DNA from 2 places in the Comamonas endophytica genome. Region 2 is predicted to be linked to the other one. Evidence: predicted binding sites of a transcription regulator. Region 2 holds the regulator's gene; the other holds the start of a gene.
What was found. The regulator NrdR, encoded in region 2, represses ribonucleotide reductase genes. The targets are predictions, from matches to a motif close to CACNANATNTNGTG.

Region 1 (6,460 bases), 1.7 Mb from region 2:
ATGGTGTATTCCTAAAAAAGCAGCAAGGGCAGGGCCAACGGCCCCCGGGCGCCGGCTTGCAGAGCGGGCGGGACCGGAGGCCGCGAGGGCGGACACCCGAAGGCGTCCGGCGCTTTACTGGCAGGCTTCGCAGCCCGGGTCGTCGATGGCGCAGAACTTGATGTCCGTTGCCGGCACGCTGGCGCGGGCAGCGGCCGCGGCCTTTTCCAGCGCAGTGGGCACCGCGGCGGCGGCAGCCGATGCCACGGTGACGGCGGCGGTGGCTGCGGCAGCGGTCGCTGCGGCTGGGGCGGCCGACGACACGGCGTTCAGCGTGCGGCTTTGCACCGTCGACTTCTCGACCTGCGTGGCGCTGGTGGTGCGCAGATAGTAGGTGGTCTTCAGGCCGCGCAGCCAGGCCAGCTTGTAGGTGTCGTCGAGCTTCTTGCCCGAGGCGCCGGCCATGTAGATGTTCAGGCTCTGCGCTTGGTCGATCCACTTCTGGCGGCGCGACGCGGCCTCGACCAGCCATTCGGGCGAGACCTCGAAGGCGGTCGCGTACTGGTCCTTGATCTCCTGCGGCACGCGGTCGATGGGGCGCAGCGAGCCGTCGAAGTGCTTCAGGTCCATGACCATCACGTCATCCCACAGGCCCAGGCGCTTGAGGTCGCGCACCAGGTAGTTGTTGATGATGGTGAACTCGCCCGACAGGTTGGACTTGACCGACAGGTTGCCGAACGAGGGCTCGATCGAGGCATCGACGCCGACGATGTTGGAGATCGTCGCCGTCGGGGCGATGGCCACGCAGTTCGAGTTGCGCATGCCGTCGGCCGCGATCTTGCTGCGCAGGCCGGCCCAGTCGAGGCGCATCGAGCGGTCGACTTCGACATGGCCGCCGCGGGCCTTCTCCAGCAGGTCCAGCGTGTCCAGTGGCAGGATGCCCTGGTCCCACAGCGAGCCCTTGAAGCTCGAGTAGCTGCCGCGCTCCTTGGCCAGTTCGGTCGAGGCCCAGTAGGCGTAGTAGCAGATGGCTTCCATCGACTGGTCGGCGAACTCCACCGCCTGCATCGAGGCGTAGGGCATGCGCATCTCGTACAGCGCGTCCTGGAAGCCCATCAGGCCCAGGCCCACGGGGCGGTGGCGCAGGTTCGAATCCCTGGCCTTCTGCACCGCGTAGTAGTTGATGTCGATCACGTTGTCGAGCATGCGCATTGCCGTCGTGATGGTCTTGCGCAGCTTCTCGTGGTCGAGCTGGCCGTCCTTGATGTGGCGCACCAGGTTGACCGAGCCGAGGTTGCAGACCGCGGTTTCGGTGTCGCTGGTGTTGAGCGTGATCTCGGTGCACAGGTTGGACGAATGCACCACGCCCGCGTGCTGCTGCGGCGAGCGGATGTTGCAGGGGTCCTTGAAGGTGATCCAGGGGTGGCCGGTCTCGAACAGCATCGAGAGCATCTTGCGCCACAGGTCGGTGGCGGGCAGGGTCTTGTGCAGCTTGAGCTCGCCGCTGGCGGCCTTGGCTTCGTAGGCGGTGTAGGCCTTCTCGAAGTCGGCGCCGTACAGGTCGTGCAGGTCGGGCGCGTCGGCGGGGGAGAACAGCGTCCACGAACCCTTCTCGATCACGCGGCGCATGAACAGGTCGGGAATCCAGTTGGCGGTGTTCATGTCGTGCGTGCGGCGGCGGTCGTCGCCAGTGTTCTTGCGCAGCTCCAGGAACTCCTCGATGTCGAGGTGCCAGCTCTCCAGGTAGGTGCAGACCGCGCCCTTGCGCTTGCCGCCCTGGTTCACGGCCACGGCCGTGTCGTTGACCACCTTCAGGAAGGGCACCACGCCCTGCGATTCGCCGTTCGTGCCCTTGATGCGCGAGCCCAGCGCGCGCACGCGCGTCCAGTCGTTGCCCAGGCCGCCGGCGAACTTCGACAGCAGCGCGTTTTCCTTGATCGACTCGTAGATGCCGTCGAGGTCGTCGGGCACCGTGGTCAGGTAGCAGCTCGACAGCTGCGAGCGCAGCGTGCCGCTGTTGAACAGCGTGGGCGTGCTGCTCATGAAGTCGAAGGAGCTCAGCAGCTCGTAGAACTCGATGGCGCGCGCGTTGCGGTCGGTCTCGCCCAGCGCCAGGCCCATGGCCACGCGCATGAAGAAGGACTGGGGCAGCTCGATGCGCGTCTTCTTGACGTGCAGGAAGTAGCGGTCGTAGAGCGTCTGCAGGCCCAGGTAGTCGAACTGCTGGTCGCGTTCGGCCTTCAGGGCCTGGGCCAGGCGCGGCAGGTCGAAGTTCAGCAGCTCGGGGTTGAGCAGCTCGTTGTCGACGCCCTTCTGCACGAAGCCGGGGAAGTATTCGGCATAGGCCGTGGCCATGTCGGCGGGCGCGACCTCGCGGCCCATGACCTCGCGCACGATGGTGTGCAGCAGCAGGCGCGCGGTGGCGTAGGTGTAGTCCGGGTCCTTCTCGATCAGCGTGCGCGCGGCCAGGATCGCGGCCTTGAACACCTCGTCGATCGGCACGCCGTCGTACAGGTTGCGCAGGGTTTCCTGCACGATGGGTTCGGACTGGATGTCGGCGTTCAGGCCCTGGCAGGCGGACTCGATCAGCGCCAGCAGGCGTTCGCGGTTCAGCGGCACGCGCTGGCCCTTGTCGGTGACCTGCAGCTCGGGTGCGGGCGCGGCCGCGGGCTGGGTGGCCTTCTTCTGCTCGGCGCGCTCCTGGTTGCGGCGCTCGCGGTACAGCACATAGGCGCGCGCCACTTCATGGTGGCCGCCGCGCATCAGGCCGAGTTCGACCTGGTCCTGGATGTCCTCGATATGGAAGGTGCCGCCTGCGGGACGCGAACGCTGCAGCGCGCGCACCACGCCCTGCGTGAGCTCGTCCACCATCTCGCGCACGCTGGCCGATGCCGCACCCTGGGCACCGCGCACGGCGAGAAAGGCCTTGGTCACGGCCACGGCGATCTTCTGCGGCGTGAAGTCCACGACGTCGCCGTTGCGGCGCATGACGTGGTACTGCTGGTCGGCCGAGGGGCGCGCCGCATCGGCGGGCGTGGTGGATACGGGGTTCAACGCTTCTTGCATGGATTCCTCTTGGGCGTTTGATGGATGGCGCTGCAGTGGTGGATGGCCGTTTTTTCCACAAGCCGTGCACACGCTGTGCACAAGTTTTACACTAAATGTAGTGCTTTTGGAAGGCGCCGACCACTACAGGTAGTGTCTGTGATTCGGATGCTAGTTTAGCGCGGCGTACCTGCCAAAACCACGTGGGAGACCGCCAAAACCTTGCTGCAGGAAGAAAAGCCGCCGGCTCCAGCGCGATGCGAAAGGGGTCGGCACCAATGGCTGCGCGGGCTTGCGGCGGGGCATGGCGTGTTGGCTTACAGCAAAAAAAATTTTTGCCGGCGTGGCGAAAAAGCCGGAGTCCACGCAGGCCAATTGACGCTGCCGGAAAAACGTTTTAGGCGTCGGGCACGGACCTGTTCAGCAGGTCCTGGCCTCAGTGCCTGGCGGCCAGTCCAGGGCATTGCCCAGCTCCCCGCGCAGCCGCGGCCAGTCGAAGCCCGGCCCGGGGTCGCACTTGCGGCCCGGCGCTATGTGCTCGTGGCCGGCGACATGGCGGATCGGGTAGTGCGCCGACAGGTCGGCGCACAGCTGCGCCAGCGCCTGGTATTGCGCGGACTCGAAAGTCAGGCCTTCGAGTCCTTCGAGCTCGATGCCTATCGAGTCGTCGTTGCAGTTGCCGCGCCCGCGCCAGCACGATGCGCCCGCATGCCAGGCGCGCTGATCGCAGTCGACGAATTGCCAGATGGCGCCCGCGCGCGTGATGAAGAAATGCGCCGAGACCTCCAGGCCGCGGATACCCTGGTAATAGGGGTGCGCGTCCCAGTCGAGCTGGTTGGTGAACAGCTGCTGCACCGCGCCCGTGCCGTATTCGCCGGGCGGCAGGCTGATCGAGTGCAGCACCAGCAGGTCGATGCAGGCGCCCGGTGGGCGCGGGCCGAAGTTGGGCGAGGGCAGGATCCGCGCGGGCTGGTACCAGCCGCCCTGCCAGCGGCCGCAGGCTTCAGTGCTCGCTGCTGTCGCTGTCATGGGGTGCGGCGATGTTCAGGCGCGCGATGCGGTAGCGGATCTGGCGCAGGCTGATGCCCAGCCGGGCGGCAGCCGCGGTGCGGTTGAAGCCCACCTCGTGCAGCGCGCGCACCAGGATGTCGCGCTCCTGCTGGTCCAGCCAGGCCTGCAGGTCATGGGGCAGGGGGCCGGGCGTGGCCACCGGCGCGGGTGCAAACGGGTCGGCCGCCGCGGCGTCGGCCGCCGCAACATCGAGCGACAGCTGCTGGTCCTCGCCCAGCGCCAACGCGCGGTGCAGCTGGTTCTCCAGCTCGCGCACATTGCCGGTGAGCGGCAGCCGCGCCAGCTGTTCGAGCACCTGCGCGGTGAGCGGCGGCACGGCGCAGCCGCTTTCGGCCGCGATGCGCGCCAGCAGCACCTCGCACAGCGCCGGCAGGTCCTCGCGGCGCTCGCGCAGCGGCGGCAGCCGGATCTCTATGACATTGAGCCGGTAGTACAGGTCCTGGCGGAAGCGCCCGGCTGCCACCTCCTCGGCCAGGTCGCGGTGCGTGGCGCTGACGATGCGCACGTCAACCGCCTCCTCCTGGGTCGAGCCCAGCGGGCGCACGCGCCGCTCCTGGATCGCGCGCAGCAGCTTGGCCTGCATGGCCAGCGGCAGGTCGCCGATCTCGTCGAGGAACAGCGTGCCGCCGCGCGCGGCCTGGAAGTAGCCGCCGCGGTCCTGGGTCGCGCCGGTGTAGGAGCCCTTGCGCGCGCCGAAGAACTCGGCTTCTAGCAGGTTGTCGGGAATCGCGCCGCAGTTCACCGCCACCAGCGGGCCGTCGGCGCGGTGGCTGCAGGCATGCAGCGCGCGCGCGACCAGTTCCTTGCCGGTGCCCGATTCGCCCTGCACCAGCACCGGGGCCATGCTCTTTGCGACCTTGAGAATGTTCTGCTTGACCGCGCGCATGGCCGGCGATTCGCCCACCAGCTGCGCCAGTGCGCTCGCGGGATCGGCCACGAGCAGCTCGATGTCGCGCGGGCCGGCGCCGCGCGCGCCGCGCAGCGCGGCATCGCCGGAGTCGGCGGGCCGGCGCACGGCCGAGGCCACGACGGCGCGGAACTGCTTGAGGTCCACGGGCTTGCTCAGGTAGTCGAACGCGCCCGCGCGCAGCGCCTCGACGGCGTTCTCGGCCGAGCTGTGCGCGGTGATGACCACGCAGCGCTCGGGCCGCTGCTGGGCGCGCAGCTCGTGCAGCAGCTCCAGGCCCAGGCCGTCGGGCAGGCGCATGTCGGTGAGCACGGCGTCGAAGCGCTGCGCCTGCAGCTGCGCACGCGCCTCGTGCACGCAGTCGGCGGTTTCCACGCGGTAGCCCTCGCGCAGCAGCGTCAGCTCGTAGAGCGTGCGCAGGTCGGGCTCGTCGTCGATGACCAGGATGGAGGCGGCGATGTCAGGCATGGGCGAAGGTCAGACCACAATGGTGTCGAGGCGGTAGGCGGGCGTACCCAGGACGGCGGTGGGATAGAACACCAGCGTGAAGGCATTGCCCTCGACGCTGCCGCGCGCGGTGCTGCGCGCCAGCCGCTGGTAGCCCAGGCGCGCGCCGTAGCGCTCGCACAGTTCGCGGCAAATGTACAGCCCCAGGCCCGTGGAGCGGCTTTGCGACGAGAAAAAAGGCTCGAACAGGTGGCGCTGCACCGATGCCTCCAATGGCGGCCCGTCGCTCCAGACCTGCAGCCAGACCGGCGCCGCGCCCGCCGCCGGGGCCGCCGCCGCATGGCCGGTGTGCAGCTGCAGGCCGTCGGCGGCGCTGCTGCGAAAGCGCTGGGCGTTGTCCAGCAGGTTGACCAGCACGCGCCGCAGATGCTCGGCATCGAAGGCCACCATGGCCTGCGGCGCCTGCAGCTGGACCAGCGCCGTGCGCTCGGATGCAGTCCCCGCCGCCCCAATGGCGGGCCCCTGGTCGCTCCATTCCTCCCAGATCGCCGCCACCTGTTCGTCCAGCGGCAGCGCGCTGGCCTCGGCGCCATGCAATTGCTGCTGCACGCGCGCGATGTCCAGCACCTCCTCGGCAATGCGCGCCAGGCGCTGGGCGTTGTTGGCGATCATCTGGCTCAGGCGCTGCTGGGCCGGCGCGCCCAGTTCCTCGGCCAGCAGCGCATTGGCCTGGCTGATCGCGGCCAGCGGATTGCGGATCTCGTGCGCCACGGCGGCCGACATGCGGCCCATGGCGGCGAGCTTCTCGGTGCGCAGCCGCGCCTGCATCTCGCGCAGATCGTGCAGGAACACCAGGCACCATTGCGCGGCTTCGGGCAGCGCGGTGTCCAGCGGGCTGGTGAGCCAGGTGCGCGCATGCAGGCCCAGCGGGTTGCGCCCCGCATGCACCAGGTCCATGTCCGCGGTCAGCTCGGCCCCGCTGGCAAAGGTCTGCTCCACCAACGCCGCCAG
Region 2 (6,460 bases):
GAGGAACTTGGTGGCCGAGTGGTAGACGATGTCCGCGCCCAGCGACAGGGGCTTCATCAGCCAGGGCGAGGTCAGCGTGGAGTCGACCAGCAGCGGCACGCCGGCTTCGTGCGCGATCTGCGAGACGGTGGGGATGTCCAGCACGTCCAGGCCCGGGTTGCCCACGGTCTCGCCGAAGAACAGCCGGGTGTTGGGGCGCACCGCGGCCTTCCAGCCGTCGATGTCGCCGGGCTTGACGAAGGTGGTCTCGATGCCGAAGCGCGCCAGCGTGTAGTGCAGCAGGTTCTGGCTGCCGCCGTAGAGCGCGGTGCTGGCGACGATATGGCTGCCCGCGCCCATCAGCGTGGCCACCGACAGGTGCAGCGCCGCCTGGCCGCTGGCCACGGCGATCGCGCCCACGCCGCCTTCCAGCGCCGACACGCGCTGCTCGAGCACGGCATTGGTGGGGTTGCTGATGCGGCTGTAGACATGGCCGGGCCGCTCGAGGTTGAACAGCGAAGCCGCATGGTCGCTGGACTCGAACACGAACGAGGTGGTGAGGTGGATGGGCACGGCGCGCGCGCCCGTCGCGGGGTCGGGCTGGGTGCCTGCGTGCAGGCTCAGCGTATCGAAGCCGGGGTCAGAGTAACCGGGCATCTTGTCTCCAGTTTTGGTCATTCGCCAGATGGCGCGCCGCCCCGCGGGCGGGCCAACGATTATGCATGGCGTCTGGCGCGCACCACGGCGACCTCGCCGCCGACGCCCGAAAAGCCGCGTCGCGGGCTTCGGGCGCAGGTTTGTCGGCTAAGATCAATCACCCGCAGAAGACGCCGGCAGCCGGAGACAAACCATGAAAGTTCGCGACATTCTTCGCGTCAAGGGCAACACCTTGTACGCCATTTCCCCCGATGAGCCCCTGAGCCGCGCGGTGGAGACGATGGCCGAGAAGGACATCGGCTCGCTGGTCGTCATGGAGCACTCGGACGTGGTGGGCATGCTCACCTTCCGCGAGGTGATCCAGGCCCTGGTCAAGAACGCCGCGGGCACGACGCTGGTGCGCACCGCCATGGACGATGCCCCGCTGACCTGCACCCTGGAAACCGAAATGGACGAGGTGCGCCGCATGATGCTCGACCGCCACGCGCGCTACATGCCGGTGATGGACAAGCGCATGCTGATGGGCGTGATCAGCTTCTACGACGTCGCCAAGGCGGTGGTGGACAGCCAGAACTTCGAGAACCGGATGCTGAAGGCTTATATCCGCGACTGGCCGGAGGGGGAGCGGCAAGGGGCGGAATAACGGCTCCCACGTTCGCCCACTTCGTGTGGCCCTCTGCCGCCTCGAAGGGCAAAGCCCCCACCCCGTTTTGCCTTGGGGCGGCCCGGCGGCAAAACCAGACGTCCACCAATCGGGTGCTGCGCGCGCCATACTCACCGTTCGTCCTGAGCTTGTCGAAGGATGAACGGCCTGTCCTCAGAAAGTGAGCGGACTTGGCCATCGGATGGATTTAAGGCGTGCGCGCCCCCATCCCCCGGCATAATCCCCCGCCATGAGCGGCAATACCTTCGGAACCCTTTTCTGCGTCACCAATTTCGGTGAATCCCACGGCCCGGCCATTGGCTGCGTGATCGACGGCTGTCCTCCGGGCCTGCCTTTGAGCGAAGCCATCATCCAGCACGACCTGGACCGCCGCCGTCCCGGCACCAGCCGCCATGTGACGCAGCGTCAGGAGCCGGACGCCGTGGAGATCCTCTCCGGCGTTTACGAGGGCAAGACCACGGGCACGCCCATTGCGCTGCTGATCCGCAACACCGACCAGCGCAGCAAGGACTACGCCAGCATCGTCGAGAGCTTCCGCCCGGGGCACGCCGACTACACCTACTGGCACAAATACGGCATCCGCGACCCGCGCGGCGGCGGCCGTTCCTCGGCGCGCCTCACGGCCCCCACGGTGGCCGCAGGCGCCGTCGCCAAGCAGTGGCTCAAGGCGCAGTACGGCACCGAATTCCGCGCCTGCATGACGCAGCTGGGCGAACTGGAGATTCCCTTCGAGGATTGGGGCCACGTGCCGAACAACCCGTTCTTCGCGCCCGTGGCCGATGTCTCTGCCTACGAGAGCTACATGGACGCGCTGCGCAAGGCCGGCGACTCCTGCGGCGCGCGCATCCGCGTGCAGGCCAGCGGCATGCCCGTGGGCCTGGGGCAGCCGCTCTACGACAAGCTCGATGCCGACATTGCCTACGCGATGATGGGCCTGAATGCCGTCAAGGGCGTGGAGATCGGCGCCGGCTTCGCCAGCGTCGCGCAGCGCGGCACGGTGCATGGCGACTCGCTCACGCCGGCCGGGTTCGAAAGCAACCATGCGGGCGGCGTTCTGGGCGGCATCAGCACCGGCCAGGACCTCGAGGTCTCGATCGCCATCAAGCCCACCAGCTCCATCCTGAGCCCGCGCGACTCCATCGACATCCACGGCCAGCCCACGGAAGTGATCACCAAGGGCCGCCATGACCCCTGCGTGGGCATCCGCGCCGCGCCCATTGCCGAGGCGCTGCTGGCGCTGGTGGTGATGGACCATGCACTGCGCCACCGCGCGCAGTGCGGCGATGTGCGCCAGGGGGTGGCGCCCATTGCCTCTTCATTGCTCTAAGAGCGGGCCCCAGACGAGAAAAAGCCATCCCGAGGGATGGCTTTTTATTCGTTCGTCCTGAGCCTGCCTGGGCGGCCCCGTCGAAGGATGGACGGCCTGCTTTCGATTTGGAAAGCAGGCCCTTCATGGTTCGATCCTTCGACAAGCTCAGGATCACCACGAACGGTTTAATGTCATATCCGCTGATGGTGGGCTTGCTGGGCAGCGCCGTCGAAGGATGGACGACCCCGCGACAAACGTTATCCCCTGCGCACCTCGTCCATCACATCCTTGAAGTCCTCGATGTCCTCGAAGCTCCGATACACGCTGGCAAACCGGATGTACGCCACCTTGTCCAGCTGCTTGAGCTCATGCATGACCAGCTCGCCAATGCGGCTCGAAGGCACCTCGCGCAGCCCCAGGTTGCGCAGCTTCTCCTCGATGCGTTCGATCGCGGTGTCGACCTGCTCGGTGCTCACCGGGCGCTTGCGCAGCGCCAGCGAGAACGAGCCGCTCAGCTTGGCGCGCTCGTACTCGATGCGCCGCCCGTCCTTCTTGACGATGGCCGGGTAGCTGACTTCAGGCCGCTCGTAGGTCGTGAAGCGCTTGTCGCAACCTCCGCACTGGCGCCGGCGGCGGATGAAGCCGCCGTCTTCCGCTTCGCGCGTCTCGACCACCTGGGTGTCGGGGTGGCTGCAAAAAGGGCACTTCATCGCGCGGTGCCAGGATCAGTCGCGGTAGACCGGGAAGCGCGCGGTCAAAGCCGCCACCTTGGCGCGCACCGCGGCCAGGTTGGCTTCGTCCGTGGGGTTGTCCAGCACGTCGGCCACCAGGTTGGCGGTCAGGCGGGCTTCCTCTTCCTTGAAGCCGCGCGTGGTCATGGCGGGCGTGCCCACGCGGATGCCGCTGGTCACCATCGGCTTTTCCGGATCGTTGGGGATGCTGTTCTTGTTGATCGTGATGTGGGCTGCACCCAGCGCGGCTTCGGCCGCCTTGCCGGTGATGCCCTTGGCACGCAGGTCGACCAGCATGACATGGCTCTCGGTGCGGCCGGAGACGATGCGCAGTCCGCGCTCGGTCAGCGTTTCGGCGAACACCTGGGCGTTCTTCACGACCTGGGCCTGGTAGGCCTTGAACTCGGGCGTCAGCGCTTCCTTGAAGGCCACGGCCTTGCCGGCGATGACGTGCATCAGCGGGCCGCCCTGCAGGCCGGGGAAGATGGCCGAGTTGATGGCCTTCTCGTGCTCGGCCTTCATCAGGATGACGCCGCCGCGCGGGCCGCGCAGGCTCTTGTGGGTCGTGGTCGTGACCACGTCGGCGTGGGGCACGGGGTTGGGGTACACGCCCGCGGCGATCAGGCCGGCGTAGTGCGCCATGTCGACCCACAGGATGGCGCCGATTTCCTTGGCGATCCTGGCGAAGCGCTCGAAGTCGATGCGCAGCGCATAGGCCGAGGCACCGGCAATGATCAGCTTGGGCTTGTGCTCGCGCGCCTTGGCTTCCAGCGCGTCGTAATCGATCTCTTCCTTGGCATCGAGGCCATAGGAGACGACGTTGAACCACTTGCCGGACATGTTCAGCGGCATGCCGTGGGTCAGGTGGCCGCCTTCGGCCAGGCTCATGCCGAGGATGGTATCGCCAGGCTTCAGGAATGCCAGCAGCACGGCCTGGTTGGCCTGCGAGCCGGAATTGGGCTGCACGTTGGCGGCATCGGCGCCGAACAGCTGCTTCACGCGGTCGATGGCGAGCTGCTCGACCACGTCGACGTTCTCGCAGCCACCGTAGTAGCGCTTGCCCGGGTAGCCTTCGGCGTACTTGTTGGTGAGCTGGGAACCCTGGGCTTCCATGACGGCGGGCGAGCAGTAGTTCTCGCTGGCGATCAGCTCGATGTGGTCTTCCTGGCGCTGGTTCTCGGCCTGGATGGCGGCAAACAGTTCGGGGTCGGCTTTTTCAACGGTGATATTGCGGTGGTACATGGCAGTCCTATGAACTTGAAGTCCCTTGAGGCCAAGGGCTGCCCAGGCGAACGGCGGAACGCTTCAGGCTGATCCGTGCCTGGGCGGTACGCTCCCCGGTGGTTCACGGATGCAAATCCGCTGGTTTCCACGTCAGCGGCAGCCCGGTCTTTCGATCTTCGGGACTGCGCCTATCGCCAGTTGCGTACCCCGCTAGTGTAGCTGAGCGCGGATGGCCCGTGCAGCAAAGGGCCGCAGGCCCTGGCACTTGAACAGGCCTGGATCAGAGGCTGGTGTTGAGTGCCACCTGCTCGACGGCGCTCGCCACCGGGGCGGCTGCGGGCGGGGTGGTCTGCTTGGCCGTCAGCAGCGGCTGGGCCGGGGCGGCGGGCAGGGCGCGCAGGCCGGCGGCCTGGCGCAGGCGGCTGTGCTCCGCCAGGACCTTGGCGGCATAACCGCCGTCGTTGGGCAGGTTCGCGGCGCCCACGTAGTGGCGCAGGCCGCCCTCGACCGAACCGGCGCGCGCGATGCAGTCCTTGAGCACCTTGACGCCCACGCGCAGGTTGGTGACGGGATCGAACGCCGCCATGCTGCCGCCGAAGTTCTCGTATTTGTCGGTATGGACGCTGGTCATGACCTGCATCAGGCCCTGGGCGCCGACGGCGCTCTGGGCGAAGGGGTTGAAGCTCGATTCGATGGCCATGATGGCCAGGATCAGCGTGGGGTCGATCTTGTTGCTCTGGCCCAGCGCATAGGCTTCGGACACCAGAGAGGCCAGCGGCTCGGGCGCGACGCGGTACTTCTTGCTGAGCCAATAGGCCACGGCCGCCTGCTCGCGCGGCAGGTCCTTGGGGTTGCGCGCCGTGGCGCGGTCGATCGCATCGGGCTCGGTGGGCATGTCGATCACGGCCACCTGGCGCGACTGCAGCCAGTCGCGCAGCTGGACCTCGCCCTCGAGGCGCAGGTCCGGTCGGGCAAACAGCGTGATGGCCACGAAGGCCACGGCCAGGCCCAGCAGTGCAAAGCCGTTATGGGTGATCTCCAGAAAACCGTCGGTCACATCGGACGCAAAGGTTCGCATCGCTGCGAAGACTTTTGCTGATGCAGGCATGTTGATTCCTTTCAAGAGGCGTCACCCCGCTTTGCTGACCCGGAAAGGGAGCATGGGGCAAGCGCCTAGATTGGCGCGCTGCAATCCCTGGTCGGTGCCGGCTGGACATCGAAGGGGGTGGTCTGGGCCACCTGGCTGCAGCGAAGAGAGGGGTCTCGTTCAAGACTGGCGGATTCTAGGAGCTCACCAAATATTAAGTCAACACTATGGAAAATATCTGTTATATCAAAATGGAATAATGAACGCTGGATGCAAACCCAGGAGTTTGCTGATCTCAACCTTTGGCAACGCCCATTCTTCAAGCCTTTTCAACAGTCTATGAGGCTTGAGCGACCATTGGCAAAACTCATTGGATTGCTGCGCCGCAGCTCGCTTATCCTGGTCCCGACTGCTTGTGGCAGTTGACTGCTGGAAGAGCGTTGTAAGGTGGAACGGCACTTCATCTGTCAGTTCCTCTCTGTAAACTGTCTCGGAAGGCCTGCAGGGAGCAATCGATGCTTCCACGCAACCCGGACGATCCTCTCCTGGTTGCATGCCCCCTACGGCAAAGGACTTGGAGCCTGCCGTGAAGCCCGGTCAGTGGTAGCACTGCTGGCCGGGCTTTCTGTTTGTGCAGCTCTTACTTTTGCTCACCTGCGCCTTTGCCTCCTGCCGGGAACGCAGATGCCGGCGCAGCGTCAGGTCCATCAGCTTGAATCGGCCGGGATTCATCCCATATGGATGAGAGCGCTGTTGCAAGGCCAAGCTGCTGTAACTGACAATGCATCGCATGGCTGTCGAGGCTTGGC

Region 1: M9799_RS10850 (ribonucleoside-diphosphate reductase subunit alpha) is a predicted target of NrdR. The motif match lies at 3,135-3,148, and genes of this name have one in related genera.

Annotation. Positions count from the first base shown of each region.
Region 1 covers NZ_CP106881.1:2,408,068-2,414,527, forward strand. The annotation lists gene M9799_RS10845 (ribonucleotide-diphosphate reductase subunit beta) at 1-2, opposite strand, end outside; gene M9799_RS10850 (ribonucleoside-diphosphate reductase subunit alpha) at 115-3,045, opposite strand; gene ampD (1,6-anhydro-N-acetylmuramyl-L-alanine amidase AmpD) at 3,445-4,053, opposite strand; gene M9799_RS10860 (sigma-54-dependent transcriptional regulator) at 4,028-5,470, opposite strand; gene M9799_RS10865 (sensor histidine kinase) at 5,480-6,460, opposite strand, start outside.
Region 2 covers NZ_CP106881.1:675,415-681,874, reverse strand. The annotation lists gene M9799_RS02925 (O-acetylhomoserine aminocarboxypropyltransferase) at 1-636, opposite strand, end outside; gene M9799_RS02920 (CBS domain-containing protein) at 830-1,279, shown strand; gene aroC (chorismate synthase) at 1,530-2,627, shown strand; gene nrdR (transcriptional regulator NrdR) at 2,867-3,319, opposite strand; gene glyA (serine hydroxymethyltransferase) at 3,335-4,582, opposite strand; ZMP/ZTP riboswitch at 4,616-4,776, opposite strand; gene M9799_RS02900 (lytic transglycosylase domain-containing protein) at 4,845-5,672, opposite strand.